One region of the Paenibacillus ihbetae genome, then DNA from elsewhere that is predicted to be linked to it. Evidence: riboswitches for the same ligand, from Rfam matches in the RefSeq annotation. Region 1 holds a riboswitch; each other region holds the start of a gene.
The links. Region 1 has a riboswitch for cyclic di-GMP ahead of BBD41_RS13100 (isopeptide-forming domain-containing fimbrial protein). Riboswitches for the same ligand answer to the same signal wherever they lie in the genome.
Positions count from the first base shown of each region.

Region 1 (10,494 bases):
GCAGCAAAGAAATACAGCAACAGTCATCCATTTGATCACTTTCAAGAACCATTCACCTCACAGTTATACGAAAATCTTACTCCCACGCTTAAAACATCACCATAAAGAAAGGGAGCCGAATGTTGATCGGCCCCCTGGTTTCCTCATCTTGTTTTTCGAATCCGCAGCATGGAGTTGCCATTGATCATAAATTCATAGGACACCTGGTTCTCGGTCACTTCGAGACCTCCGCTTCCAAATCTTGAATCAATCGCTCCAGATGTTCATATCGGTTCCCCGATAAATCCGTGAGCGGAAAAATACGCACTTCCTCCGAAGTAACCCGAAGCAGTTCTCGGATCGTGTTTCGGTGAAAGTCATAGTCCAAACGATCGCTGTACATAAACAGAAAATGGGCGGATAACACCAGATCGAACTGTTCATCGCAAAATGGCAGCTCCGGCAGCACCGCAGCCACATACCGCTCCGGATGTGCTCTCATATCCGCAACACAGTCCCGGAGGGCTTGATGGCGATGACGGCTAACGCCCGCAACATCCCCGTAAAAGTCCCATACAAAGTTTCGCTTCGTCTGCTCCATGGATTCCATTGCGTGCGCGGTATCCTCCAGGCCCTTCCGCTCCAGATCCTCGATCCGATGATCGTAAGCGATATCGCTTGCGGTGACATCCAATCCGGCCGCTGCGGCATGCGCCGTAAAGGAGCATGCTCCGGCAGGGCAATCTAATATTTTCTTGCCTGCCAGCTCCTTTGCCTGCAGATCAAACATCTGCATATACTCCTCATAGGTCCGGCCGATAAACACCACCCGGTCCAATTCCAGCTTCGTCTTCCCTTGCCTCATCTCGTCTCTTCTCATCTCATCTCACCTCAGCTATGATCTTGGTGCGGATCCCGGCCATCCAAGCGCCATCTCCGCAAACCTATATTACCATATGATGGAATGGGTGGATATTAGCCATTTATCGATCGAAGCAAGCCGCAATGGTTCCTAACTCTCCACACTTCCCCTCTCTGACGCTCCTTACCCACTTCATATCCGAACTCCGGTGTTTAAGCTATACTCTTTTTATGTACGTATTCAATTTGAAAAAAGCCATATAAGGAGGGTCACACATATGCTGCCTTACCCTGCTCCCACGACAAGAGAGGAAAAAATGAAATTGGTCGCCCAAATCAAGGATCGGCTGCTTCAGCTTCATGGCGATGCCATTCTGGCGATCGGCCTGTACGGCTCGCTTGCCCAAGGGATCGACGGGCCTTACTCCGATATCGAGCTTCGGGTTATTACGAAGGATGGTTTCTCTCTTCCCGGGCATGAATTTATCTATCCCCCATTCAAAATCGAAATCGGAATGAAGCAAAAACGCGAAGCGATGCGCTCCGCGGCGACCGTTGACGATTCCTGGGCCATTAAGGCAGGCGCATATGCTCATTTGCAAGCAATCTATGATCCGGACCGGCTGCTCGATGAGATTCGCACACGGCCGATGCACATTTCCGACGAAGCAATTCGGGACGTAATGAGAGAATTTATGATTTGGGAGCCTTATGAAACGATGGGCAAAATCCGCAACAATAAATTGGCTGGCAATCACGGCTACCTGGCCCTCGGTGCCAAGGATCTGGCGTGGCAGAGCGCCAAGCTGATCGGGCTCGCCAACAAAACCTTCTATACTACCCGAGCCAGAACCTATGAGGAATCGCTTCAAATGCCATCTCGCCCATCGGGCTATGATGAGCTTATCGAATTGGTGACCCGCGGGCAGCTTCATGATTCGGAGCTGGTATATGAGCGCTGCGAGCATTTGTGGACTGGACTAAACGAATGGTTTGGGGAGATGGGCATCGAGTATAAGTTGGACAAGCTTCCTTTTTGATTGCCGTAGAAAAAACAGCATCACGAACAGCAGCTAATTGTTACACCGTTCCGTTACTCCTCCCTTTGCGTAAGGTTTCTGGTCTAGAGCATGCTTGAATGGCTGTCGATCTTATACTCCGTGCAGCCCCGGTGCTGCACGTCCCCCGCTTCACTCAGCTTTCTCGAATTAATCTCCTTTTTTTCGATGCTAAGTGAGTATTAACGACACAAAGGAAGAAAATGCTACAAAAATAAGGCTTAGGACCCTAACTTTCGATACTTATATATTATATGTTTAAGTAAATGTTAAATTTTCCAAATACATATCTGTTCTAGTTCGTACGAACATGGCAAACCCATTGAAAAATGGGGACGCAAAGCTATAGGGGCTAACGGATTTGCTATAGAGCAAATGCTAGTGCCAGCCAGCTGCCGAATACGACGGAGACCTCCGTCTGGTAGCGTTGCCTTTGGACGGGGGTTTCTTTAATTTTTAGATAAAATTTTTACTATTTTGATAGCTGGGGTTTCAAGCCCTGTCTATAGATAATGAACCTGCGAGGAGGGAAGGAGCTTTGGGGAGAAAAATTGATTAATACGTCGAAGGAGGGGTTGGAAAACCAGGCGATCAAGAAACATTCGCCGTGCAGCATAAGATTATGATTAGAGCCAACTAAAGTGTTCGATCTGCTCGAACATCACTCTGTAGTACATATACCCTGAGCTGCCTTTAAATTTACAATATCCCATCATTCATTTAATTTATTGACAGCCTTGGATGGCTCTAAAGTCTCTCACTAGAAATAAGGGAGGAAACGATGAACAGAACATCGATATTCAGTCGGCGTTTAAAGTGTTTGGCGGCTGTTTTCATCATTTTGTTCGGTCAGCTTCTGCCTCTGTACCCTCAACAGGCTGAGGCGGCTGCAGATAACTGGCTGAATTTTAAATTTGATGAATTCTCCCAAAATACGGTCAATCAATTTACCTTGGATGGTCATGCCACAATCGCTCAAGGGCAAAATTTTATACGATTGACACAGCCGACTACATTACAAAGCGGAGCCGCATTTAACAATACCGCACTGTGTCCTAGAGACAATTATTCATTCAGCACGGCCTTTTCTTTTAAAATGAGTAACCCGAGCGCTCAAGGCGCAAGCGATGGATTGACCTTTACGCTCCAGACTGGCACAACCAGCCAGAATATGAACGGTGGCGGCTTGGGATATTACGGCATTAGTCCGAGTTTTGCCGTTAAATATGACACGTTTAAAAACGATGTTTATAAGGATCCTTCTTCAAACTACGTTGGACTTGCGGTAAATGGAGACGTAGTGAATCAAGCAGGCTGGTATACCGATTTAGACAGCACCAGCTTCAAATTGTCTGACGGAACCCAGTACTATACGTGGATCGATTACAATAGTTCAACTCGGAATGTTCAGGTTCATCTGGGCACTTCGCCGGATCGGGTAAATGCCAGCAAAGTTTTAGATGTCAATGGCATCGATCTTGGTTCGATATTTAACGGACAATCGATTCATGCCGGTTTTACAGGATCAACAGGATCTCCGAATTACGAGACGCATGATATCCATAGCTGGTATTTTGTGAATGCATACGCACCGATCGATACTCTCGATCCGAATAATACTTACAAAGTGAACGAGGCACCCGTTGTGCCGGGTGATTCAAAAGTCACCGCGGTAAATACGCCGGTCTCGGGACAAGTAATCGGCGCCGACCCGGATGGAGATCCATTGACGTACGCCAAAGGCGCGACGGATCCTCAGAACGGAACTGTGACGGTTAATGCGGACGGAACTTGGTCGTATACGCCAGCACAAGACTTTATCGGCACCGATAGCTTCACCGTCATCGCCAATGACGGCAAATGCGCCACTGCCGAAGCTACGATTAACGTTGAAGTATCGGATTCGGTTCCTCCAACGACTCCACCTAACGCATGTGGAAACCGAGTGGCCTTGATTAATGGTAGTTTTGAAGAAGGACCTGAACGAGGATCCTATGACCCAGTCAACAGTCCTTTTATGTTCTATCAGGATGAAGTGCCAGGATGGATGACAACGGATACAGGTAATGGAGCCAATGTTCACTTAATTGAAATTTGGGATTACGCTCAGGGTTATCCTGATCCTGAAGTTAAGCAGCAACCGGCCCCTGTTGACGGTAATCGTTATGCGGAGTTAAATGCCGTTGAGAACGGCATGTTATACCAAGACGTGCCGACCACACCTGGACAGACAATCTATTGGAGACTCTCCCATAAGGGTCGGTATGGAGTGGATACGATGCAGGTTCGCATTGGTCCGGCAACAGACAATCCCTATGATACGGTTCCACAAAAACAAATGTCGTCAGGGAACACGGCGTGGGAAACCTATACAGGAACATATACCGTTCCAGCTGGACAAACGATGACAAGGTTTGGGTTTGAAGCCGTTTCGACATCCAGTGGATCAATCGGTTACGGCAACCACCTGGACAACATCTTCCTGGGAACCGAACCATGTGTTATCGCAGAGAAATCTGTTTCTCCTGCTGGAGACGTTTTTGAAGGCGATGAACTCACCTACGAAGTCACAGTTAAAAATGAAGGTGGAGACGTTGCCGCAAATACTGTCTTTGAAGACGTCATTCCTGCGGGCACGGAATATGTTCCAGGCTCCATGAAAATGGTGAGCGGGACCAATGCCGTTGACCTAACCGATGCAGATGATACAGATGCAGGGCACTTTGACGGCAACAAGGTGATCATTAGGCTCGGGAATTTGCAGAATACCAATGACTTGCCTGAAGGTATTACGCTTCAATTCAAGGTGAAAGCATTATCCAGCCATGTCGGCCAGACAGTCACCAATAAAGCGGCTGTTGATTACAAGAACTTACTCACAGACAAGGATGAAACGACCGAGTCGAATGAGACAACGAGTCAAATTACCGAAAGAGAAGTTGTCAATGCCTGCACTAGACCCGTTGCGCTAATTAACGGCAGCTTCGAGGAACCTGCATATACGCCTGGCGATCCAAAGACCCCTACAGGTCCAGGGTATACATTCCCGCAGGATGAGAACGTACCGGGATGGCATACAACCGACTCAACAGGACGATATGACATTTTTGTTAAGAGCTTGATGGAGGAGCCTGGAACTCCTGCCGGAAACAAACATGAGGTAATCCATGGTGAGCAGTTTGCAGAAATTAATAGTTTTGAGAATGCGACGTTATATCAGGATGTCGAGACTACTCCTGGACAAACCATTTATTGGCGCCTAGCTCATAAAGGTAGATTCGGTGTAGACACCATGGCTGTAAATATCGGTTCAGGCAATACGGCTCCGGAAAATCTTCCGACGGTTCGTACAATGTCAACCGATAAAGACGCATGGAAATATTATTCTGGAACTTATACCGTTCCGGCCGGTCAGACAGTAACACGATTTGGATTTGAAGCCATAGCGTCTGCTAACGGAAATATCACCGGTGGTAACTTCATTGATGATGTTTTCCTTGGAACCGAGCCGTGCGTCATAGCCGAAAAGTCCGTTTCCCCTGCAGGACAAGCCTTTGTCGGGGATGAGATTACTTACGAAGTCAACATTAAAAACGCAGGCGGAGACGTTGCCGCCAATACGGTATTCGAGGATGTAATTCCTGCGGGCACGGAATACGTTCCGGGTTCGATGAAAATCGTGAGCGGGACTAATGCTAGTGATTTGACCGATGCAGTTGATCAAGATGCAGGCCATTTTGACGGCAGCAAGGTGATCATCCGGCTCGGGGAAGTGCCGAACACGAATGACTTACCTAACGGCATAACGGTTCAATTCAAAGTCAAAGCATTATCCGACCGTGTGGGAGACTCCGTCTCAAATAAAGCGAATGTGGGGTATAAAAACCTACTCACTAATGAAGACAAAACAACCTCGTCCAATGAAGTAACAACATCTGTAGAGTACAGAGAACCAAAATTAGAAGCTAATAAAACAGCTGAACTGTTTGAAAAAGCTACCGGGAACACCGACGCAGCACATCCGGAAGTCGGGGACACGCTGCTCTACACGATTCAAACACGCAACACCGTTACAGGCAGCCTAGTAACCAACCTGACGATCTCGGACGTGATTCCAGCGGGTCTGGAATACGTAGCGGGTACGCTCAAAGTCGACGATGTGCAAGTCACCGATGACCAAGATGGCGATAAGGGCCATTTCGTTAACGGTAAAATCTTCGGTCAGTTCGGAGATGTGACCGGTACCGGGTGGCACAAGGTGACGTTCCAGGTCAAAGTGCAGCCGGGCCAAGCGGGCAAAGACATCCGCAACGTGGCCGAGGTAGATGGCGACAACGTCACCACACCTAGCACGCCAGAGGAAGTGGTCGAGGTTTATCCGCGCGAAAACGCGCTGGAGTCCACGAAAACCTCGGAATTGCTAGAAAAAGCAGCCGGGAACACCGACGCTGCACATCCGGAAGTCGGAGATACGCTGCAATACACGATTCAAACCCGCAACACTGTCACCGATAGCCAGGTAACCAACCTGACGATCTCGGATGAGATTCCAGCGGGTCTGGAATACGTAGCGGGTACACTGAAGGTCGACGACGTGCAAGTCACCGATAACCAAGACAGCGACAACGGCCATTTCGTTAACGGTAAGGTCCTCGCTCAGTTTGGGGATGTGACAGATACCAATTGGCACAAGGTGTCCTTCCATGTGAAGGTACTGCCGGGTCAAGCCGGCAAAGACATCCGCAACGTGGCTGAGGTAGCTGGCGACAACGTCACCACACCTAGCACACCTGAGGAAGTCGTCGAGGTTTATCCGCGTGAAAACGTGCTGGAGTCGACGAAAACAGCGGAGCTGTTTGAAAAGGCAGCCGGGAATACCGATGCCGCGCATCCGGAAGTTGGAGACACCTTGCTTTACACGATTCAAACGCACAACAAGATCGAAGATAGTCTGGTGACCAACCTGACGATCTCGGACGAGATTCCAGCGGGTCTGGAATACGTAGCGGGTACACTGAAGGTCGACGACGCACTCGTCACCGATGATCAGGATGGCGATGCGGGTCATTTCGCGAACGGCAAAGTCTTTGCCAAGTTCGGTGACGTGACCGATACCAAGCCGCGTAAAGTGACGTTCCAGGTGAAAGTTTTACCGGGTCAAGCCGGTAAAGACATCCGCAACGTGGCTGTGGTCGATAGTGATAATATCACCACACCAAGCACTCCGGAGGAGGTCGTCGAGGTTTATCCGCGCGAAACCGCGCTGGAGTCGACGAAGACAGCGGAGCTGTTTGAAAAGGCAGCCGGGAACACCGACGCCGCCCATCCGGAAATCGGGGACACCCTGCTTTACACGATTCAAACGCGTAACACGGCCTCCGATAGTCGGGTAACCAACCTGAGAGTCACGGACGAGATTCCGACAGGTCTGGAATACGTACCGGGTACGCTGAAGGTCAACGACGTCCAAGTCACCGATGACCAGGATGGCGACAAAGGTCATTTCGCAAACGGTAAAATTTTCGCCGGTTTCGGGGATGTTACCGACACTGAGTGGCGTAAAGTAACGTTCCAGGTGAAAGTATTACCGGGTCAAGCCGGCAAGGATATTATCAATATTGCGGCCGTCGAGGGCGACAATGTTGGCACGCCGGACAGACCAAGAAATGAAGTCGAAGTTTATCCGCGGAATCCGCAGATTGAAACGGATAAGTCTGTAGCGAATACAGTAAGCAAGGCCACGTATGAGGTCGGAGACACCATCACGTATACGATTCGCGTGAGAGGTGTTGTCAACGATACGTATCTGGAGAATCTGACGATTACCGATACACTGCCAGCTGGTTTGGAATATGTTCCAGGCAGCTTGAAAGTGGATGGTGTCGCAGTGACGGATCCGAAAGACGATGACGCTGGTCATTCCGTTACCGGAGACGTATATGGCTCATTTGGCAATGTAGATGATACCGACTGGCATACGCTGGAGTTCCAGGCTATCATTTTGCCGGGTCAAGGCGGGCTGGTAATCGAGAACACGGCCAGGGTAACTGGCGATAACATCGATCAGCCAGGCGAACCGACGGAAAAAATGGTCGTTGAACCGGAACCGCCGGTTGAGCCGCCAGTTGAACCGCCAATCGATCCGCCAACCGATCCAGTCAACCCACCGGTAGATCCGGATCCACCGGTGACACCGCCTGTAACGCCGCCTGCTCCAGTGATGGAGTCACGGAAGACGTCGCGGGATCTAAGTGGCGGCATCATCGGGGTCGGTGATACGCTGGAGTATACGATCTCCGCACGCAATACCGTTGCGGGCAGCTATGTATCGAACCTTGTGATTGCCGACATCCTGCCGGAAGGGCTGACGTATGTAGCAGGCAGCCTGAAGGTAGACGGCGTTTCCGTCACGGATAATGTCGATGGAGACAAAGGCCAGTACGTTAACGGCAAAGTGAGCGGTAACTTTGGACGGATTACGGATACCGAATGGCATACGATTACGTTCAAGGCAACCGTCAAGGCGACACAAGCCGGTAAGTCGATCGTAAACATCGGTGAAGTCACAGGTGATAATGTGACCACTCCAGAGAAGCCATCGAATGTCATCGATGTGACGGACAGCGGGAACAATGATGGAAATACGACGAACCCGGGTGACAGTGGAGATTCCGACGGCGATTCGAATGAAGATCCGAATGGTAACTCGAACGAAGACACGGACGGAGATTCCAACGGTACTCCGGATGAAGACTCGAATGGAGACGCCGACGGGGATTCGAATACTGGGGCACAAACACCGGATGACCAGAGCGATTCGGCTTTGGGCGAGTCGGATGCGGATCCACAAAATCCGGCACAATCCGGAGATCAGGCAGCAAATGAGCCAAACGGCAACAAATTGCCAAATACGGCTACGAATATGTACAGCTATCTGGTAGGCGGAGCGATGATGCTTCTTGCAGGCTCGCTTCTGCTTAGAAGAAGAAAAAAAGCATAGGCTAAAAAAACAGCTGCCCCTCAAGTGTTTGTGCTTGGGGGGCAGCTTGTTACTATGGTAAGTTGTTCTTTTAAAGGGATACGGTTATAAGCTATGATAGGAAGCAGCATACTCTCTTCCCAGAATCACCGCTCGTTCGATGTACGGCAGCTCAGCGCGACGTACACCACAATGACCATAGAAGAGGTTATCAATCATATTGAACAAAGGATTGTCGTCATGTTAGCAGCAATTACGGCACTAGTGCTTTTTATAATCGTGATGGTCGCAGTCAGCTTTTATTTTTATCACGTCGCCATTGCCCGCGCAGATAAGGAATTTCTAGCAGAGAATCCGGACCTGGCAGCCAATGCGGATGTCGAGAACCCTTTTGCGGACAGCAAAGACTGGTGGAGCGCGCAAAGCTTCGAGAATTGGAGTCTTATCGCGGACGATGGCCTGAAGCTTCATGCCTATTATTTGCCGGCGAAAAAGGCCACAAACCAAACGGTTCTCCTTGCGCACGGCTATGCCGGACGCTCCGAGCAAATGAGCAGCTTCGCTCAAATGTACTATGAGGATTTAGGCTTTAATGTCCTTCTGCCTGATGCCCGGGGCCACGGCTTGAGCGAAGGCGACTATATCGGTTTCGGATGGCCGGAGCGCAAGGATGTGGTGAAGTGGATTCAGAGGATCGTTGAACGTACGGGAGAAGAAGCACAGATTGTCCTGCACGGCGTATCCATGGGCGCTGCAACCGTCATGATGACCAGCGGCGAGGAGCTGCCTTCCCAGGTGAAGGCCATCGTAGCGGATTGCGGGTACACCTCCGTGGCGGATGAGCTGACATATCAGCTGAAGCGCATGTATAAGCTCCCCTCGTTCCCGATCCTTCAATCCACAAGCTGCCTAACGAAGCTGCGTGCAGGCTATTCGTTCCAGGAAGCCTCCGCTCTGAAACAGGTGAAGAAATCCAAAACCCCCATTCTGTTCATCCACGGCGGCGGCGACTTATTCGTCCCGACGGAAATGGTTTACAGGCTGTACGAGAACGGGCCTGCGGAAAAACGACTGTTTGTCGTTCCCGGTGCCGGCCACGGCCTGGCCCGTCAGTTCGATCCCGAAGGCTATGACCGGGAAGTGACGGAGTTTATCGGTACGTATGTCCGTGAGGAGAATAAAAGAGCGGCCATGGTTCGCTAAAAATCCTAGTCTAACCAAGCAGCAAGAAGCCGCGCCTCAAGGCGCGGCTTCTTCTCGTATCAAGCTATTCGAGATAATAACCCGGTCTTTTCCCATCGCTCAGCAAACCGTCGATCCGCTCGATTAATGCGGGGAGCTCGCGCATCGTATCGATCGTAAAATCCGCCCCGTGCCGAATAAACGTCTGCCGGGTCCTCGAGATGGCTTCCGCCCGCTCCGATTCGGACAAGGATGCGAATTCCTCAGGGGATAGCCCCATTTCCGAGCTGCCCACAGCAACGCCTACCGACCACACCCCCGCATTGACGCCTTCTTTGATATCAGACGCGGTATCCCCGACCTTCACGACCTTCCAGGCCGTCGACAGCTTCAGATGCTCCATGTTCCGGTAGATCATATACGGATAGGGGCGTC
Region 1 is NZ_CP016809.1:2,935,762-2,946,255, forward strand. It holds gene BBD41_RS13085 (hypothetical protein) at 1-39, opposite strand, end outside; partial or broken gene BBD41_RS13090 (class I SAM-dependent methyltransferase) at 144-859, opposite strand; gene BBD41_RS13095 (kanamycin nucleotidyltransferase C-terminal domain-containing protein) at 1,119-1,880, shown strand; cyclic di-GMP riboswitch class I at 2,201-2,298, shown strand; gene BBD41_RS13100 (isopeptide-forming domain-containing fimbrial protein) at 2,680-8,898, shown strand; gene BBD41_RS13105 (alpha/beta hydrolase) at 9,118-10,080, shown strand; gene phnX (phosphonoacetaldehyde hydrolase) at 10,145-10,494, opposite strand, start outside.

Region 2 (10,494 bases), 2.7 Mb from region 1:
ATTCCATACATGTGCTTTCCCTTCGGCCGAATACCTATTTTGACATGCTGATCGGAACTTTTGACCAAGTCATCCAATACAACATCATAAAGTTCGGCCAAAGCTAAGCAGTTTTGAATATCCGGCACGGTCTCTCCATTTTCCCATTTAGCTACGGCCTGCCTGGACACGCCGATCTTTTCGGCAACTTCTTCTTGAGTCAGTCGGTGCAGCTTTCGCATGCTTTTTAAATTCATACTAATCATATTTTTCACATCCCTTGCCTTCATTATATCGATCTATACGGAACGCACCACCAATGCTCATTAACATTAAATGTTGCTTTCGGTTGCCTTTTACGGTGCTGTTAAAAGAGTGCTTTATGCCATAACAGCCTTGTTCGGCCGTAAAAAAGAAGCCGCGTTATCCGCGGCCCTCTTGCTTATTCTCAATATTGATGCGTTTTTTAATGGGAAATGGTCACTTTCGTATCTGTATTCTCCGATGCCTTAGGCTGTTTAAGCACCAAGAAAGCTACTGCGATGCCGAGCAGCGTAGTGACAGCCGCAATTTGAAAGGCGGTCCGGATCGCTTGGTTAAGCTCTGTCGCCATCATGGTTTCGAGGCTTTCGTTCGTACCCATACCAGCCGAAATCATGGCCATGATCACGGCCAAGCCTACTGCACCTCCAATTTGCTGGCCGGTCGAAATGAGCGCGGAAGCAACGCCCTGTACTTTAGGATCCACTCCCGTGCTTCCGGCGATAAACATCGTTGTAAACACCAGCGCTTGACCGAGGCCGATAATAACCGTGCCTGGTATGATCCCCCACGTTGTCCCTGTTTCCGACAGTCTTGTCAGAAGTAAAAAACCGATCGTTCCCAGACCCATGCCGGCAGCGATTGTACCTGCTACGCCGATCTTAGTTAGTATTCTGTTAATGAACCGGGCACCAAGCAAAGCACTCAGCGTAAGCGGCAGGAAGCTGAGACCGGATTGAATAGCCGAATAGTGCAGCACACCTTGCGTATAAAGCGTAAGGAAGTAGTATAGTGATCCGAACGAAGCCGACAACAGAAATGCAGTTAGCGCTGCGCCGGTCAAATTACGATTACGGAACAGTCCGAAGGCAATCAATGGTTCTTTCGTACGTTGTTCAATCATAATAAAAGCGAGAAACAGAACCGCTCCGAGCAGCACAGAAGGAAGTGTCGATGCACTGAACCAGCCTTCCACCGGTGACTGGATAAGATAGTAAACGATCAGTAACAACCCCGCAGTGACGGAGATCGTGCCGGCAGCATCATAATGCCTGGTTGCCGTGGATACCTTGCTCTCGGCAAGTACAATAGGTGCAAGAAGAATAACGACGAGCGCGATCGGTACGTTGACGAAGAAGGTTGCTTCCCATCCGATATAGCTGGTGAGCACGCCGCCAAGAAGAAGTCCAAGCGACAAGCCGACACCGCCCATCGAAGCCCATATGCCCATGGCCCGGTTACGTTCGGCTCCCTCGTTAAAGTTAGAGACAATCAATGACAACGTTGCGGGTGAGAGCAGAGCTCCGCCAAGACCCTGCACCCCTCTGGCGATAATAAGCATCAGCTGCGATTCAGACAATCCTCCAAGCAGCGAACCTAGACCAAAGAGCGCCATGGCGATTATAAACATCCGCCGTCTGCCAAGAAGATCTGATAAGCGCCCGCCAAGCAGCAAGAAACCGCCGTAAGCTAGTGAAAACGCACTGACGACCCACTGCAGATGATTGGCTGAAAACCCGAGCTCGTTGCCTAAAGACGGCATTGCTACAAAAATTATGGTGTAATCGAGTGCCATAACGAGCTGGGAGATGGCCAGAATGAAAAGTGCCAAGCCTTTGAATTTACTTGAGCTCATATACAATTTCCCCTTCCAATTTTATAGACTAAACGATCTAATATAACCATAAATACGAACCAATCGATCTAATGCGTGCAAGATTATAGACCAATCGATCTAATATATGCGCGATTATAGACTGGAATGAACAAAATAATCGTCATTACGGACTGATCATTCTATTATTCGCATGAATAAATGAAGCGCGAAATCGAACGCTTCATTTATGATCAAGTACAGATAGAGTAACTGCAGCAACTTGTTCGATGACCAAAGGGTCGTCCGTTAATTTTGCTACTTGTGTCAGTGCATACCGCGAATGATATAAATATCGTGCCAGCGAGCGAAGATCCTGATTCAATCCTAACTCTCCCGCCTGCTCTGCGCGGGCTAGCGCCTCGTATAGTGCTTGCTCCAAACGAATCTTATCTTGCTCGAAAATTTGTGCAATCTCGGGATCATGAGGTACCTGATCAATTGCGCTGTGCAGAATTAGGCACTCCTTGCGGCGCTGCTCATCCTTCAATGTATCGACGATAATCGCAAAGATTTCGGCAATAGTATCCTTGATTGGGCCTGGGTGAGCTAAATGGGTGATGACGGCAGACGATTTCTCGTCCAGGTAATACTTAACCGCTTTGATAAAGAGATCTCGCTTCGTTCCGTAGGTGTCATACAAGCTTTGTCTGGCTATACCCAATCCTTCAAGCAAAAGCTGCAGTGACGTGCCCTCATAACCGTAATGACCGAATACTTCCATAGCCTTATGTAGGACCAGTGTCGTGTCAAATTCTTTGTTCCTTGCCAATTTTAGTCTGCCTCCTTCACTCCCATAATACTATCGTTATCGGATTATTCCAGTCAAGAATGAGGGTTCATGAAATCGTCTTTTCAGACCATTTGGTCTGTATTGATCAAAAAAATATCAGTGCTTCAACTGCATAGTCTTATTAGCACCTCCTTTTGATGGCTTCATCATATCAATTATAGATCGTTCAGTCAATAATAAACCAAAAATTTTTTTCTCGAACTTTGCCGTTCAGTGCTTAAGCATATGACGGGATGCTTCAAGAAATAAGGCTCTCCCTGCCCAGGTTACTGGACAAGAAGAGCCGAAGTATAATGTGCTATTGTTTCATTTTCATCCGTTTGCGACCTAACCATACACCGAAAGCGATCAGCCCGAGACCCGCCAAATAGAACGGATAAGGACTCGATTCTCCCGTTTTTGGAAGCATCGGAACCGTCGGTTGCGGTGTCGAAGCGTTCTCAGACGGAGTTGGTGCATCCGGCTTTTGAGGCTCAGGATCGACTCCTCCTCGCGGAATATCCTCTTCGTCAATATCGATGGCAGGTGTTTCCGGCTCTGCTGGAGGTGTCTCAGGTGTTTGAGGTGTCTGAGGTTCTTGAGGCGTCTCAGGCGTTGTTGGTTCACCTCTTGGAACATCCTCGTCCGGCACCTCTACCTCACCGGTCGGATTGCCAGGATTCGTTGGGTTCCCTGGATTACCTGGATCCGTCGGATTACCAGGATTCGTTGGGTTCCCCGGGTTGCCTGGATCCGTCGGATTGCCAGGATCTGTTGGGTTCCCCGGGTTGCCTGGATCGGTCGGATTGCCAGGATCCGTTGGGTTTTCAGGATCTGTTGGATCTGTTGGATCTGTTGGATCTGTCGGATCCGTCGGCTCGCCAGGAATTACAGGCTCTTCCTTTCGATTCGTAACGATCATTTTCTTAACATTGTCTTGATTCTTGATGCTGGAATCAATCGTTACGTCCCACTTCGCCTGCTCGATCTTATATCCTTCTGGAGCGGCCAGCTCCTCCAAAACATAGTCGTCGTACAGCAGCTTTGTAAACAGGATCTTGCCTTCATCATCCGTGGTTTTAACGATCGGCGTCCGTTTGCCTGCCTTATCATAGAGCGCAAACTTGGCTCCTGCCAGCGGCTTCGTCTGATCGTCCTGATCTACCTTCGTTACTTCCAGGCTGCCCGTTACGCCGCCTCCGGAGCCTGAACCCGAGGAAGTACGGACAATAACCTCTTCCGTCGTTTCCCGAATCTCCGTCTTCAGCTGATCTCCTTCGAGAGCCACCTTATTCTGCACAGCCTCTTTATCTTCAGCAATAATGAACGACTGATATTCCAAAATATAAGCCGTCGAGATGTCATTTGTGAATTTCAACTCGAATGTCTCTTTATCACCGTCAAGCCTATGGATGGTTAAGGTATAATCCTTCCCTTTAGTCAGCTCTTGGGCTTTTTCCGCTTTTCCGTTTGCATTGATCTTGGTCGCATACAAGCGGAAGGAATCCTCGATCAAGATCTGGTTCGGACTTGGATTATCGATAATTTTTGCGTTGGAAATATGCGACTGACCTTCATTGATGCGAATTTCCCAGTCGATTTTGTTTCCGTTCTGGGAGCCGCTCTTCTTCACATATTCGCCGCCGTGAGGAATCGTTACGCTGGCGTTCCATGTTGCCTTTTTCGTGCTGCCATCGGACAGCTCCGCCGTATTATCGATTTTGTTGACAATCAATGTACCTTCGAGCGATGTGTTGAATTCAATCCAGTATGCGGATGAGATTGGGGCGACAAATCGAATGGACAATTTGTTGCCGTTAGCTTCTGAGGGTTCTGTCACTTCGTATTGCGAAGCAGGAACTAGCGAGCCCTTCTGGACGCCATTCCGTCCTCCAGTCAGCTTCATCTCATATACCTTGACCGAATTCGAAACAAGCTTCTGATTCTGCTTCAGAACATCGGTAACGATCGCTTCCTGAAGCGAATCAAGATTATAGTTCATCTTGACGTTCCACGTAATTTGTTTGCTGATCGGATTGTAGCTGCCGTCTTTACCGCCGTTATTTTTCGTATAACCATCGGCGGAGAAGCTTGCATCCCGCACAATCGGGCCTTTCTCCTTGCCTTCCTCAACCCATGTCATCGAGGCTCTGTTTAAAAAGTCCAATTTGCGATCCTTCAGCCAGTTGATGTTAAACTTCGTTTCATATTCGATCGTATAGGTGGTGTCAATCTTGGAGAACTCGATGATAAAGCCTTCGCGTAAATCATTGTACTTCACCGTGTACTCGCTCGCTGGAACGGCTTTCCCGTCCGCTTTCACGCTCACTGAATCCCGAATGAATTCAAGTCCGCCTTGCGGGAACGTATCCGTGATAATTACATTCTCCATGATGTATTTGGTGCCGTCCGGCTTTTTATCGCCATTGACTGTAATTTTCCACTTCGCGGTTTTTGTGTCAAAATTGACGTTCGAGGATCCTTTTACTAGGGCACGGCTTCCGTAGCCCGGAGCCGTTACTTCCTTAGACGCTTCACCCGATACGACTTTGTTCTTGACTGCGTTCCCCTCGGAGCTCAAGCGATCGACAGGCTCCGTCCGGTAAACAATCGTATAAGGCGAATCGATATCCTTGTTGAATCGAAGCTCGAATCCGTGCTTACCTTTCGCTACAGCGGTGTACTCATCTTCTGGAACCAGGTTTTGGTCATTCGTTGAATTCCCGTTATACACCTTCAGCGAATCGGAAATCCAGGTATGGTTCTCACTAAATTCATCCGTAATGATGGCTTGAGCGCTCGGAATCTTCTTCTCGTTGAAATTGTATTTCACCGTCCAAGTGATGATCCCCGTGTCCTTGTCCTGGCTATATGTCTTATCCAAGAAACTGCCGCGATCTACTGTTACTGTAGCCGTCGATTGGGCATTTTCCATCCCGTCGCCAGACAGAACAGCGGTGTTCTCAAAACGGGACTGATCGCCGATAAGCTTCGTCGAGAAGCGAATTTCGTAGGCTTTGCTGATTGTTTCATCCTGGAATGCAAGCTCCAGCTTGCCGCCACCGCCTGTTTGGACGGTGTACTTGCCGGCATCCAGCCGTTCGCCAAGAACCGCCGAGCCGTCACCGTTAACCTGCAGATTGTATACCTCAACGGAATCCCCGATGAGCTCCAAGCCTTCAGGCATTTCATCGGTGATGACCGCGTGCTTGACCTTATTGAGCGACTTGTTGATCTGTACCGTCCAATCGATCCGGTCTTTGCCAATCGCTTTTCCTTGCTTCTCGATCAGCTTTCCGCCTTGCGGCTTCAGATTCACGACGACGGTCTGAACCCCGCCCTTTATCGGAATAGCAATAATGATTTCCGTGCTTCCTTTAAGAACTTCCTTCTTGAACTCTGTACGAATTTCCAGCTTGCCGCTGATGTTGGAATGGCTCTCCACGTAATCGTTGAAGGTCATCACAACCTTGCCGCTGCGGTCCACCGTAAAACGGCCGACTTCACCCTGACCGGCAACGAGCGGCGAGTCAATGTCCGTGAAGATTTCAAACTGCTGCGGCAGATCGAAGGTAAAGGTGTCCCCGTTCTTATAGTTGTGACCGTTCGGCAGCTCCCATTCATAGCTTAGATTCACGGCTGCGCCGATGTCCAGGCTGCTGCCCGGATTATAAACGGCATCAATGACAGTGCCGTCGATGTCGGTTAACACAACTTTGGTTATAATGCTATCATTATTGATTTCTGATTCGGACGGGCCATAAACATCATCCGTCACTCCATACACTGAATCCTGCACGCTTACCGGTTCCGGGACATTGGTCGATGCATTGACCGTCCAGCCCGACATTCCAAACAATGTTTGAATCATAAGCAGCAGAGCCAATACGATTCCACTTACTTTTTTCTTCATGATCTCTCCCTCAGCCTCTCCATTACCCTCAATATATTTGGTTCCGATGTTGCTTTTGCGTGCGCAAATCGAGCCAACCATCTCTCGGATCATATGCCGATAAGAGATTTGTTCGTCCATCACCTCCGCTTACTTTTTTTGGCGCACGATTCATTGGTGCCTGTATTTTCCTTAAGAACCAATTGAGCTTCTAGCATTGTAACGCCCTGTTCTGAATATTTTCTGAATATAAACCCGAATAAGCCTTGGACAATGGTCCAAAGCTTAAGGTTTTAGCTATAAAATTATTTTAATAATACTTAGCTGCAGAATATCGGGATGCCTCTTTAATCATTTTGAAACCGGCACCCTTGCTCTTCCATCCCGCATCGACGGTCGTGTCGATCGTGACCCACCGCCCGTTCAGGTAAACCTCATTCCAAGCGTGGTAAACGTCAACATAATCCGTTGTCCCCATTACAAGCTTGGTCGGAATGTCCATGCTCCGCAGCATGGATGCGAACAAGGAGGCGTAATCATAACACATGCCTTTTTTTCCGGACAGCGTGCGGTCAATATCGGGAAGATAGTCCGTCAGCTCGCTGGCGGCAAGCGCTTTATCATACCGGATCGTATCGACGATATACTCGTGGATCAGCTTTACTTTTTCCTCGTCGGTGTTAGCAGACCGGGTTAGCTTCTTTGCAAGCTGAGCCGCCTTGTCGCTTGAACGCCAATCGATGTTTTGTACCGAGTTCAAGAACACCCTGCTGCTATTCGTCAGTTGAAGCGTAACTTCTGCTTCCTGCACGATCTTATACTTGGTACCGTTGACCTGCTCCAGCACTGTTATGGTATAACGGCCGTTTCCCATCTGCAGCGGAAAGGACTCCTGCTGCTTGTCCGGTAAAAGCGTATATGTATACTTGTTTTGCCCTTTTGCAATCATGAGCTTCGTCTTCACATCCGCTTTCACGTCATAGCGAACGGCGATGACTCCGCGATCAAGCTGCTCCAGATCCAGCCAATCTCCCGTTTGGGAAGCTTGTACAACCGGAGCCAATACGAAAAACGCAATAAACCCTACAATAGCCAACACCATGTTGCGCATACTGTAAACTCCCTTCGGTAGCCAGGCTGCCATTGACGGTTCATCAAGAAGGCCCTGTGGCTTTGCGTCCTTATCTTTCGACAAGTTTGCCATTATCGTGATAGAGTTTTCAAAGAATGAAACAAATCAAAATCTCCTATAAAAAAACAAAAAAAGCGTATTCGTTCGGTAGCTGGCTGCCATTGATGGTTCATCAAGAAGGCCCTGTAGCTTTGCGTCCTTGCCTTTCGACAAGTTTGCCGTTTATCGTGAGTAGCTTTATGTGAGTTCATCATACCAAATATCTCTAATTCTATCAAGCAAATTTTGAGATTGATAGACGACGATCGACAACAAAAAACGTCTCCAAAGAGACGCTTTTTTGTCAATCCCGCTTGATCATCAAACCGTTAGGGGAATCCTTAGAGGGACAGCTCCTTTTTTAACCGATCGAGCTGCAGCAGGTGGTGCCTGTAATGCATCTCCACCAGCAGAAACCACTCTTTGGCGTTTAAGGCTCCGAATCCGGGATGAGGAATCGTACTGCTGCTGTTTGCTTGGTGCAAATCCGCTTCCGTACGCTTCATCCGTTCCACTACTCCGTGAAGACCTTCAACTAACTGCTCTTTGCTCGCCGGCTGCGGCGGCGTGTACTGCGGAGACGCCGGTATTCGAATCCTGACAGGCGGAAAACTTCCTAGCTCGAACACCGCCTTGCCTCTCTCCGTTTTTTCCCCAGGGGATTCGACGGGCGTTTCGTTTCCGGCCAAACATTGGTCGACATTGCGCAGATGCATATATTGAGCCGATTGAATCAAATGCATGTACATTTGCCCAATGGACCAGTCTTCTTCGTTCGGTTTGATATGCAATTGCTCCAGCTTCAGGTGCTCCAGCTCATTCAAATAGACCGCTACTGTTGATTCAAACGCCTGCAAAGCTTCTGCTGTATTTCTCATCATGATATCTCCTCTTCCATCTGGTATATACCCAATATAAAAAAACGCTACTGACAACAGCGTGTCAGTAGCGTTTTAGCATTTTTTCGGCTTCTTCACGAATCCGGTTACGGAAGGACTCAGGCTCCAGCACCTCGACGTCCCCTCCCCAGCTGAGAACATGGGGCAGAAGCTCCTCCGGCTGCCTGACCCGAAACTGGACCAGAAGACTGCGCTCCCTTTGCTCAGCTGCTTCGATATAGAAGCCTGCGGTCTCGGCGATTTTATCGGTCATTTCCGGGTTTGCCCGGATCATCACATGTAGCTTACGATCGTCCGGCGGGCGATATTGACTCAGCTTAAATCCATGGGGAAGGCTGTACCTTTCCTCAAGCACCGTAACATCCCTCATGCGCGATAATCGGAAATGGCGAACCTCTTGTCGCAGATCGCAGCGTGCGATCATGATCCAATTCCCTTGAACGAGCACAAGGCCATATGGAGCGACTATCCGCTCATTCATCCGTTTCCCATCCGAATCCGGTATTTTTTTCAGGTAGAGCATCCTTATTTTCCGCCGCTCCAAAATGGCACCGCGAACCTGTCCGAGCTCGTTCTCCCCCTGCCCGCCGGGATGAAGAATTTGCATCGTTTCCCGGACAATCGCTGAGGCCTCACGAATGGGTTCCGGAAGAATCGCTTCAATCTTGCTTCGAGCTGCCCTCGCAGCTGATTTGTAGTCGCCATCCAGCCGTTGCTCAATCATATCCGTACCCATGAGCAATGCCACGGCCTCTTCTGCTGAAAAACCTATCGGCGGCAAAAAGTAACCTTCCATTAGGGAATACCCGTGTCCTGGAGACCCAAGGATCGGAACCCCTGCTTCGCTGAGCGCTTGCATGTCTCGATATATTGTCCGCACGCTTGTCTCGAAATGGGCAGCCAAATCTTCCGCCCGCAGCACCTTGCTCCGCTGCAGCTCAAGCATGATTGCGAACTGGCGCTCGGTTTTGTTCATCGTTTTCTCCCCTCTGCTAATACATAAAAACCCGGAAAACGGACAACCAACATTGTCTGTCTTCCGGGATCATAAATGGGACCTGGTCAACTATCCATATTACGGACCATTGCTTTATGTGATGAAGCTTAATTCAGCTTTGACCGATTCTGCTGCTGGGTAATTCTCAATTTCTCAGGGGTAACATCGTCACCATTCGGGTCTACAACCTTCAGGGTAGACATCGTGGAGAGTACCTGGCCCCGGATGTCTTTCAAGTATTCCTGGCGAAGCTTTTGCTGTTCGGTATATTCTTCTTGGGTCAAGCCTTCGGATTTCTGCTTGCGGCTCAGTTCATTGATTCTATGCAATGAAGGAATGGTCATCGTCATCGTTCATCCTTCCATATAATTAAGATGTAATTGTTAGTTTACTGTAAAAGGATTGAACTTGCAATAGAACCAGCCCCGGCCCTGCTGATCTGCTAATGTGGATGCTTCAAAGTGGATTGCACCTGTATCGCTACCGCTCCAGCACCATCCGGTTGGTCAGTGTGCCTAGCTTTTCAATCTCGACGGTAACCATGTCACCGTCCTTCAGGTAGGCTCGTTGATCGGCAGAACGCCCAAGCATAACCCCTTCAGGTGTTCCTGTCAAAATAAGATCCCCCGGCTCCAATGTCATAAACCTCGAAACATAACTCACGATTTCATCACACGGAAAAATCATATCCGCTGTATTGGACTGCTGTCGCACCTCGCCGTTTACTTCGCAGCGGATGGCGAGTCGATTCGGGTCGCCCACCTCATCGGAGGTTACCACATACGGGCCGAGCGGCAGAAATTTGTCGCACGACTTCCCGAGCAGCCATTGAGAGGTTCGCATCTGCAAATCCCTTGCCGAAAGATCAT
Region 2 is NZ_CP016809.1:186,386-196,879, forward strand. It holds gene BBD41_RS00810 (helix-turn-helix domain-containing protein) at 1-245, opposite strand, end outside; gene BBD41_RS00815 (MFS transporter) at 446-1,876, opposite strand; gene BBD41_RS00820 (TetR/AcrR family transcriptional regulator) at 2,079-2,666, opposite strand; gene BBD41_RS00825 (LPXTG cell wall anchor domain-containing protein) at 2,986-6,579, opposite strand; gene BBD41_RS00830 (transglutaminase-like domain-containing protein) at 6,869-7,669, opposite strand; cyclic di-GMP riboswitch class I at 7,683-7,770, opposite strand; cyclic di-GMP riboswitch class I at 7,834-7,920, opposite strand; gene BBD41_RS00835 (DinB family protein) at 8,071-8,607, opposite strand; gene BBD41_RS00840 (helix-turn-helix transcriptional regulator) at 8,672-9,604, opposite strand; gene BBD41_RS00845 (DUF896 domain-containing protein) at 9,733-9,969, opposite strand; gene BBD41_RS00850 (fumarylacetoacetate hydrolase family protein) at 10,106-10,494, opposite strand, start outside.
Region 2: it holds a riboswitch for cyclic di-GMP, as region 1 does, so the genes downstream of both, BBD41_RS00830 (transglutaminase-like domain-containing protein) here and BBD41_RS13100 (isopeptide-forming domain-containing fimbrial protein) in region 1, are expected to answer to the same signal.

Region 3 (10,494 bases), 440 kb from region 1:
CTTGCGAAGTGCGTTTGATCGTGATGTTCAGAGCAATATCTTGCAACTCAGCGCCATTCCATTGCTTCGCTATCTCACCTAAATCCAGCTGTTTGCTAGGAACCGGATAAATAGCCAGCAGCTCGTCCTCAATCGTCAGCGTCGAGCCCGTATCAGCCAGCTTCTTCACATCGGCAGCGGTCAGACCTTTCACCTCTACGTCCTTGCCGCCAGGGACCTGAATCTCCAGCTTCTGACCATTACCCTTGGACAAGATGTCGGACAACTTTCCTTTGTCGACCTCCACCACGATGATTTCGTGGTCCCCGTCTTTCTTGGTGCTTCCGGTAGCAAAAGAGCCATTTTCGCCGTTTACCGTGGTTTTAATATCGGTAGACTTGGACGGTCCTGGAACATCGGAAGGCTTGGACGGTTCCGGATTGGTCACTGGCGTTTCCCCGCCGTTATTACCTCCGCCGGAAGTGGCCGGTTTTAATAAATTAAATGCCTCTTCCAATGCTTTTTTCGCATCATTTATTTCTTGCTGCGTCGCGTCCGGCTTCTTCAATACATCTTCGGCCTTTTTCAATGCCTCTTCAAGGTTTCTCCAGCTGTCTGGCGTGTAGTTAGACTCCTTTAAGCTGCCATCGTTCTTCTTGCCTTGGATTTCGTCTACTTTCTGCTGAAGCTCGGACTTGTCCACCACGGCCGGCTTTTTAACCAAGCGATCCTGTGCTTCTTGCAACGCTTGCTGTGCAGCGTCGACCTCCTGCTGGGTTGCGTTCTTGTTTTCCAGCACGTCTTTGGCTGCCTGCAAAGCTTGCTGGAATTGTGCCCAGCTTTCTGGTGTGTAATCTTCCTCTTTCAATGTACCCGTGTTGATATCACCATCAACTTGATTAACCAGCTCTCGAAGCTCGGTCTTATCCGTCTTATAAATGATAACGGTGTAGGTGTTTTTCTTGCCCTGATAGTCTACGGTTACGGCAATCTCATTCGGGCCCGGCTGAAGCTGCAGGTCGTCCCATTGGTCAACCTTTTGACCGTGGAATGTAACCTCAACCTCGCTGTCCGGGTGCAATTCCTCAAATGCAAGCTTAGCGCTATAGACGCTCTCCGTTACAGCGGCTTGATAATTCAGATATTGATGGCCATCGAACGGAGGCTCTAACTGAATTTCTGCTCCGCCCTGTGCATCAAATACCTTCAATTCCAGCTTCTCAAGAATCGCGTCCTTCGTAACCAGATTTTCATACGCTTCTCTTAAGGCTTGATTTGCTTCATCAATTTCCTGCTGCGTAGCGTCCGGTTTGCTCAATACATCTTGAGCATTCTGCAGAGCATCCTTAAACGGTGTCAGACTCTCCGAAGTATAGTTATTTTCATCATAGCCGCCACTCGTCATGAAATTATCAATTTCATTGACCGTCGCTTCAAGCTCGGTTTTATCGGCCCGCAGTCCATCGCGCGCCTCATTCAAAGCTTGCAGAGCCTCATCGACTTCTTTTTGGGTAGCAGCCGGATTTTGCAGAACTTCCTCTGCGTGCGTCAACGCAGCTTGAAAGGCATCCCAGGAGTCCTTGGAGTAGTTCTCCTCAGCAAGATTTTCGGCCTCCAGCTCGTCCACTCTGTTCTGCAATGCCGATTTATCTGCAGTCAATCCATTACGCGCATCATCGAGCGCTTTCAGCGCATCATCGACTTCCTTCTGGGTAGCAGCCGGATTTTGCAATGCGGCTTCAGCTTCTTTCAGAGCTTGATCGAAAGCTGCCCAGCTTGCTGCCGAGTAGTTTTCCTCTTGCAAGTTTTCGGCTTGGATTTCATTCGCGCGTTGTTCCAGATCCCTTTTATCCACCTGAGTGACAAAAGTAAAGTAGCTTCCGTCAGCAAGCTGGCTGCTGTTCAAAGTTGCCTTGCCGGTCACTTTGTCCGCTGGGACCACGGTTACTGCTGCCTGCTCAAACGTCGGACTATTGCTCGTTAACAGGTAGATTCGATACTTCTCTTGATCTGCGCCGTCGACTTGCAAAGTAATCGGCGCATCGGTCCAATCGGCGCTTTTCTCGACTTTATACACTCGCGACATCATAGTTGCCGGAGATTGTGTCGTGTCATTCGCATGCTTTAATGCTTGAGGCAAATCCGTATCGTCAATTACATTCACGTAATCAGCTGGATTACCATTGTCACTAAATGTTAGAAAAGTCGTATCCGTAGCGATCGGATTCTTCTGCGCATTTTCCTTGTTGGAAGCTTCAAAATCACCAAGAGCTATGGCGACGTTCGCTCCCTCAACCTGGGACTTGGATTGGGTCTGCTCAAGCCCTCCGGCAACATCTTTTCCGATCCCTGTGATCCTATGCCCAAAACCGCTGTTGTCAGCTGCTGCCCACATTAATGTGCCGTTACTTGCAACATAGTCGGCAGGATCACCTGCTTCGGTTTTCAATGTAATGCCATATTTCAGCGCGAGATAACTGTTTACCTTTTCCCGCTCTTCCTCATTCAATTTGCGGTTAAACACAAGCACTTCTGCAATTTGTCCGCCATCAAAAGTTCTATTGTGGGCTGCGCCAATATAATGATAACCGGCTGTTCCACCCATATTTCTTGTCCAGTCCACGCTATTCGTTGGTTCCGCCTTTTCCAGATAACCATTAATGGAAAGAGCCCAGTCATTCCCCGCCCTGGCGTTAAGAATGTGAGGGACGGTAATCGTCTCTGCAGGTGTAAAGCTCTTCAATGCGGACGTTCCAAAATGCGTCGAAATATTATTTTGTTGATAAGCCGACGAGCTGGTTTCGTTCCCCCCAAATTCCCACGGGAAGCCGGTCGTACCATTGATTTGTACAGAGAATACTTCTCTTGCACCAGTGGCGGGAATAGCTAATTCAGAGTTTGTTTTAAATTGCATTTTCTTAGTTGCTGTAAAAGATACGGTTACCGGGTGATAGTTGATCATCGCCTTGCCGATATCCTCAAGTTTTAGAACCCTGTCCGTGTGATAAGGGACCCATACCCTGTTGGGATCGGCTAAATCCTGCAATTTGGTGATATAGGTTCCGTTATCTTCAAACCCGCTGTCCATCCCTTTCGTTAACTCGAACCAGGAGACCAAATCCTGGCTAACCCCGCCCGGACCGTTCGCAGCAGCATTTGCTGTCTGAGGAGCCAACGCAAGTGGAAAGCCGCCAGCTACGACCACGATTGAAAGCAAAATGGCTAACTGCCTTTTCCAGTAGTACTTACTGCCTTTGGCAAACATCTCTCTACCTCCTATTTACATTCATTAAATGTCATGCAGCATTCATCAAGATTCACCCGTTAGAGTGACTAACAGGTGGGTAAACCCGGCAATGTATAAAGAACTAAACATATATACCATCGATAAGCACCACCCCCGTTGCAAAAAAAAACCTCCGTCAAAGCGGTCAAACGCTGGACGGAGGCCTCCGCCGTATTCGGTAGCTGGCTGGCAGTAGAATTTGCGTATTGCAGCAAATCCGTTAGCCCCTATAGCTTTGCGTCCCCACTTTTCAATGGGTTTGCCATGATCGTACGACCTTGTATGTAATTGAGAAACATTAACTATTATACTAAAGGTATATTATTACAGCGGATTAAATTAGGTTCTACGGCCTTATTTTTGTAGTATATTATCACTATTTGTCGTATTTTGGTAAATCGCGACTTTTGGCACTAAAATCTATACATGACTGCTTATTATTAAGCTCCGAAGAAGCCTCGATGCAATGAGAATTTCTGCACAGCGGAGGAGTACAATTACCGCGTGCCTCTCCCAGCGCGCGGTGTAATGATGACTGCTGCACGATGATCAGCGACGCTCGGACGACAAGCCATGCAAATGGGCGATCTCCCTCACTTTTGAAATGCGAAAGGAAGCACTTAAAAGCCATCCCGCACAGGATGGCTTAAGTCAAACCAACGTCAAATCTTTCTTACAAATAGAATACATCCGCAGGTGCCGAATCTTTACGTGATATCCCTTTATTTTGAAAGCGAATGCTCTGCATACCATTTTCTTAGCAGATTAATATGTGCCTGATGATAACGGTTATGGTCAGCCATATGCCATAATCCCCAGCGGATGGTTGCTTGCTTTTCATTCTCATGACCAAAGGTGACCACCCGATCTAAATCAGCATCCTGCAATTGGGAACAGGTGTCTTTCAGGATGCTTAACACCTCTTCATACTCCGATATCAGCGTGTTGAGCGACTTGCCTATGATCATCGGCAGCCGGTTGTTCGCATCGATCATGGGGCCGTATTGTTCTTGTAACGAATAAGGAAGCGGCTCCCCTTTCATTCGATACACCCAATTCAAATCAACATACAGGATATGTCTCATTAATTGAGCGGTGCTGTTAAAGCTGCCATCGGGGCCCTTGTAATCGACTTCTTCCTGCGACATTCCCTTCGTAATCAACTGAAGTCGCTGGCTGTTCTCTTTCACCGCAGAATATAACATCCCAACGATCGGGGACATATTTGCCTCACCTTGCAAATCTTTAAGCATCAGGCTCTTCCTCCTGCAATAGTGGCTTCCCGGCCAATTATTTCTTTATTTCTGTAAGGATTGCATCCCACATTAATACATTTATATTCGGATTTTGGTCTTCATTCATTATCGAGATGGTAAGCTCCTGTGCTCCTTGAATGTCCATTTCGGAATAAGCAGGAACCTCTCGTTCCTTTCCATCTGCGATATAAGTGCTCCTGCTTGCTTCGACCCCATCTACGGTAATGATGACGGTGCTCTCGCCATGGAAAATATCGTCCGGAATGGCGCTGTAGCTGGAGAATGTCAGATACTTCCCATCCAATTGATAAGTGAATGTGCAGTTCCCTGAATTATTCCTGCTCAACACATTCATTTGAGGCTCCACTTCTTTACGGCCCGCTTCAAAACCGGTAAGGCCTGTCTCCCAAGCTACAGAACCACTCTTTAACGGGAGCTCGTGCAGCCCTATTTCCTTGCCTGCTTCGATTTTTGTTGCCTGTGCAAATAAATGATTCACTCCTTGAATCGTTACGGTAGTCCCAATGGAAAGGAGGATCGTTATGAAGACGATTTTACTCAGGCCCTTAACGGAATCTTTTGGAGGCCGCACTAATTGTTGTGCGAGAAATCCAATCGCTGCCCCCAATGTATTGATGAGCACATCATCAATATCAAAGCTTCCTAAATGCGTTACCATTTGAACCGTTTCAAGCAGCACAATAGAAACCAGAAATATACTGATGAACCGAAGAAAACGGCATGGAAATAGCTGCGGAACGAGAATTCCGTAGGGCAGAAAGGCTGCAAAGTTGGCAAAGTTAAAAAACCAAATTTTCAAGTTATGGCCGATCGGTAAATATAATGGAATTCCATCAGGTATGAGATTATATCGATACCCTCCGTCATGAATATCACTTGCTCTGTTAAACCCGATATATAAGAAATAGAGCATAAGAACCGTATAGGCTGTCAGCAAGATGATGGTAACGGTGCGGGCCCGTCCTTTAAGCATAAAAAAATTCCCTCTCCTCTATCCGGGGTAAGAAATCACATACCTAAAATAAATATTTTATCTATCTTAGACGGGGAGCAGGGAGGTGTCAATTCAAAGAATTTGGATGTGAACGCGGTTTGAACCCGCTCGGACGAAACCTTACGCATAGATACAACAGAAGGCCATCGACGAATCGACGGCCCCACTCTCTTACACTTGTACGCTCGCAGCTTTACTTGCTTGTCTTGAATGCAGAGCCTTCATCGCGTATCTTGCGATCGGCTGTGCGATCAACACTTCAATCCAGAACGCAATGCCAAAGTTTCGTGGCCAGGTATGGAGGAAATTTTTGAACGGATCCAGACTGATGTGTTTGGTACCCACCATGGGGCCAATAATAGAGAGCAGCAGCGATAACACCGTTACATTAAGTACGATGTTTAGTAATACTCTTGCATTGAACCCATCAGTCTGCCCTACGAATTTAGGCATCACCTTGCCAACAATCGGGCCAGCGATCAGCTTTACGCATAACACGACGATGACCCACATGATAGGAATCACTTTTAGACTATCCAGATAAACCGCTTTACTGAAGCCGCGCTCCAATCCAATAATGATCGGCGCGATCGTGTTGACCGAAATAATCGATATGATCAGTAAAAATAATATCCCCTCTTTGCCGTTTCTAGGCAGTCTTGTCTCTACGTGCTTCTGGTTTGCCATCTCCTATCATCAACCTTTCATCTAATGTGTCACCGTGTTATTTTAGCGATATAGGGGGGCTCCTCATAAGTGAACAGTTTGTGAATAATTATCTGAATGAAAATAGAGAATAAAACGCCCCAAACAAAAAAATCACCAACCTATAAGGAATTGGTGATTTTTATTGTAGTAATGAAGTTTGGATCGCATACATACAGTCTCTCTGCCCTCGCCTTGCTGAAATTCGGCCGTCCAGCGTTTACGCCAGCATGCCGTTTACCTTGCCCAATATCGATTCATAGGATGTATCCAAAGCGATTGCCATTTCCTGAAACAAGACATTCTGAGCCGATGCTAACATCACCTGATCTTGTTGGTTCAGCTTTTTGTTGTTGCTTTCAGCCTTTTGCTTTTGGCGCATTAAGGCATTGATAATGTTAGCGATTTCCTCCCGGTCGCCTGATCTAATTAGTTTGGAATAAGTCTGCAAACGCTCCGTATTTTTTTCAATCCATCCCGTTCCCGGCGATTTAAAGGATAGCATGACCTTCTCGGCTGCCTCCCGATCGATCAGGTCGATCATAAGCAGGCTGTCGTTGTCCACCGGCGTACTGATCTTTAATTTCACGTTGCTTACCGGATGCAGCTCATAATAACGTCGGGTTGTGCCCAAGACTTCTTTCTCGCTGATCCCATCAATTTGGCATATGCCATGGACTGAATAGATAACCAAATGACCCGTTTCAAACACGCTGTTGTCCTCCTCACGTTGTCAACTTGGTTGACTATGTATCTCTATTATACACTATCGTCAACTTAGTTGACGAAGAATCGTGAACTTTTGTATATTGGTGGAGGAATTGCTGAAAGGAATGGTGACCAATGCATGTAGAAGTGAAAACCCTGGATCTGATCGACCTGATAAGCGAACGTCATGTCCTTCTCCGCACCTTAAACGACCGCTTGTGGCATAAAAGCCATGACCTTCATATATCCAACTCCGAATGGTTTATTATGGCAAGAATTTATAAGAAACAAACGACGATATCCCATGTCGCCAAACAAGTGGATATCTCCCGTCAGGCTACCCATAAATTCATTAAAAATCTGGAAGCCAAAGGATTAGTCGAGATTAGCCAAGCGCAGCATAACAATAAAGACAAGTGCATCCGCCTCACGAAGTTCGGCGAAGAATGCTTTGAGCACAACGAAGCGATCAAAGCAAAGCTTGAGGCCAAAATCATCGCCTCGATCGGAGAAGAGCAAGCGGATCAGCTTAAGCGGATTTTAACGATGGATTGGGGTTTGGGGACGAGTGTTTAACCTTATCTAGCCCTTGGCTGAAGATCATCCGGTTAACCATAATGAATGGACAAGAATCGAGGGCAAGAGGAATGAAGCTTCAGCTCTTATTTCATGATCCCACTTGGCCGGCAGCTTAAAAAGGAGCGTTCCCCTCTTGAGGGAAACGCTCCAATGTTATTTCATATTATTTCAAGCCCAATACCTCAAAATCATAAATCCGTGCGGCCGTATCCCCGCCTTGGGTCGCCTTCTCGACTTGAAGACGAACGTACTGTGCGGAGGTAAGCTCGATGGCATGGCTGCTGACCGCTTTCGTATTGTCTTTGACTGAAACCGCATCCTTCCATTCCTTACCGTCCGAGCTTACCTGTATGGTGAATGCCCGCGTGTTGAATGCGGCCGGCTCGCCTCCCGCTTCCGCATGCTTGATCACGAATTCGCTGATCTTGTGCTCAGCTCCGAGATTCACCGTCAGAGAATGTGGCCCGTCTCCGACCGCACACCATTTCGTGGCGGCATTGCCGTCCACCGCAAATGCAGGTGCTTCCTTCTCATTCACGAAGCTGGATGCTGACGTTTGCTTGCCAAGGGCAAGATTGCCAACGCCATTCTCCGCTTCCCGTGTAACCGTAATGAGCTTCTTCTGAACGGAGTCCTCGCCAATGCTATTTTTAGCGGTTAGCGTCACTTCGAACGTTCCTTCTTCCGGATAGGTCACCTTAGGATTCTGCTCCGTGCTGGACGCCGGCTGTCCGCCCGGGAAGCTCCAGCTCCAGGACTCTGTTACTTCCGATGAAAGATCCGTAAACTGTACCGTTTCTCCCGGTGCGATCAGCGTCTTGTCCGCCTTGAAGGCTGCCGTCGGCTTCGGATATTCCGGCCAGTCAAAGCTTACGGACGCTGCTTTTCCTTGTTCATAATGGCGGTTCACCGGAATCACGACCATTTTGGTAGACTGCTCTTTTTGCAGACGCTTCATTTCAGGCACATAATAAACGGTGTTGCCCGTCATGCCCATCAACTCGTACTTGCCGTCCGGATGAACCCGGTACACCTGATAATACATTACGTCCTCCGCCTGTTTCGGTGCCTTCCAGGACAACCGCGCATCCCCATAGATTCCGTCGCGGAAGTCGTTCTCGATCACCTGCAGATCGGTCACCTGATGCGGCTTCTTCGCCTTATCATTCACCTGCGTAACGGCCAGTTTGCCGATATTGGCCTGATAATTGGCCATGTCCGCCGCGGATTCGAATTGAAGCGAAATTCCCGCAATCGTACGTCCTTTAAACTTGTTCAGTCTGACGCTTCCCTGCTTCCAATCCTGATCCGCGCCTGCCTGGGTCCACTTGGACGGCTCGAAGAACACATAGTCATCCGGCGCATCGGAGAAGGCCAACCCGATCTTCACCTTGGCGTCCTTCGCATTATCCGTATAAACAAGCGATACTTCCGTCGTTGCCTCGACCGGGATATCCGCCTTATACAGCTTGATATGGGTAGAAGAACCTTTGCTGACGGGACCTGCTACCTGAAGCGAGCTGCCTCCGTAGTAGGATTTGCTGAAATCAAATCCAGGCTTGAGGGCTTCGCCCTTGCCGTTGGTTTCCGTGATCCAGCGCCAGGTCGGCAAAATATCCTGTAGACTCCGGTTGCTCCAATCGCTGCTCCGCAGCACTTTGCCGTCCACCGCAAACATATGGCCGTTCCCCGTATTAAAATGGGTGACGAACTCGGAATCAGTAAGCACCGTTTTGGCAACGACATCATGGGCAATCCCTCTCCAGGCGAGCGGGTCGGTTCCTTCAGGCTGGGAGGTATTCGCCGGGTTCATGCGGGGCCCAGTCCAGAAAATCTGCTCCTTGTTCATATATTCCTCATGCGTCTCAGAGCTGTTGAACGCCCAATTCGGACGGTAGATGCCGAGGGAGGTAGTCGCTTTCTTGCCTTCCGGGAACACGACCGGCCAATTGAACCTGCTTTCGTAGCCGTTTGCCTCCACATCGATGCCGGCGTACAGATCATACGGACTGCGGCCAAGCTCGGCCGCCTTCGCCGGGGAGTTCAAGAACGGCGTGATATAATCGTATTTGCCGTTCTTCTCGTCCTTGAACTGCCAGCGGAAATCGATAAACATGTTGTCGGAAACGCGCTGATTTCCCTCCTGGAAGAACATCTTGTTCTGATCCGTCAAAGCCCCCTGCCACTTCACCGGCCCGTCCTTGATCATGGAATCATACCAGATCACTTCCATGCCCGGTGCCTTCTTCTGCTGAAGATACGTTAAAAATTCAGCCATCTTGGCGGCATCCTCAGGCGTTCCGCCCTGCGTTTCCTGATTGATGAACCAGCCGTCAAATCCGTAATACCCAGCAACCTCAATCAGTTTGTCTGCAACCGGGAAGGATCCGTCCTCCCGCTGCTGTAACAGATCATGCAGCCACTGGATTTTGCCTCCATGCTCGGTTTGCGGCAAGAAAACGGTTCCAAACACAGGCACGCCATTCTTGTGGGCTGCATCGATCACGTCGGCGCTTGGCGGAACGATCAAGCCTTCACCTGCCGAGCCGCCCCACATCACCAGCTTGTCAATATATTGCCAGTTACTGAACGTATACGTATGGAACTTCTCCGAGCCTTGGGAAGGAGCACCGCTTGTGCTTGGATACATGGAAGCAATCGATAGTACCTTCACTTCCTCCTTGGCATGGCTGTTGACCTTATGGCCCTGAACCCGCTTGGTCTCCAGCTTCACCGTTCCCCGGTTAAAAAGCGCATCCTTATCGGTTGACGGCGACCATTCCAGCAGCGTGTTCGGATACCAATAGGACGAATGAGGCTGCGCCGCTTCGGCTTCTCCAGCAAAACCCGTCAGGGATGCTGCCAGCACGGCTGTGCTCATCCATACGGTCATTCTTCGCTTCCACTGAGCTTTAGTAAAATAACCCGGTTTGATTTTTTTCACTCAAAAAACCTCCTATACGGAT
Region 3 is NZ_CP016809.1:3,371,241-3,381,734, reverse strand. It holds gene BBD41_RS15065 (DUF8202 domain-containing protein) at 1-3,244, opposite strand, end outside; cyclic di-GMP riboswitch class I at 3,440-3,539, opposite strand; gene BBD41_RS15060 (DinB family protein) at 3,988-4,518, opposite strand; gene BBD41_RS15055 (VanZ family protein) at 4,556-5,515, opposite strand; gene BBD41_RS15050 (hypothetical protein) at 5,708-6,223, opposite strand; gene BBD41_RS15045 (CarD family transcriptional regulator) at 6,462-6,953, opposite strand; gene BBD41_RS15040 (MarR family winged helix-turn-helix transcriptional regulator) at 7,085-7,525, shown strand; gene BBD41_RS15035 (endo-beta-N-acetylglucosaminidase) at 7,692-10,472, opposite strand.
Region 3: it holds a riboswitch for cyclic di-GMP, as region 1 does, so the genes downstream of both, BBD41_RS15065 (DUF8202 domain-containing protein) here and BBD41_RS13100 (isopeptide-forming domain-containing fimbrial protein) in region 1, are expected to answer to the same signal.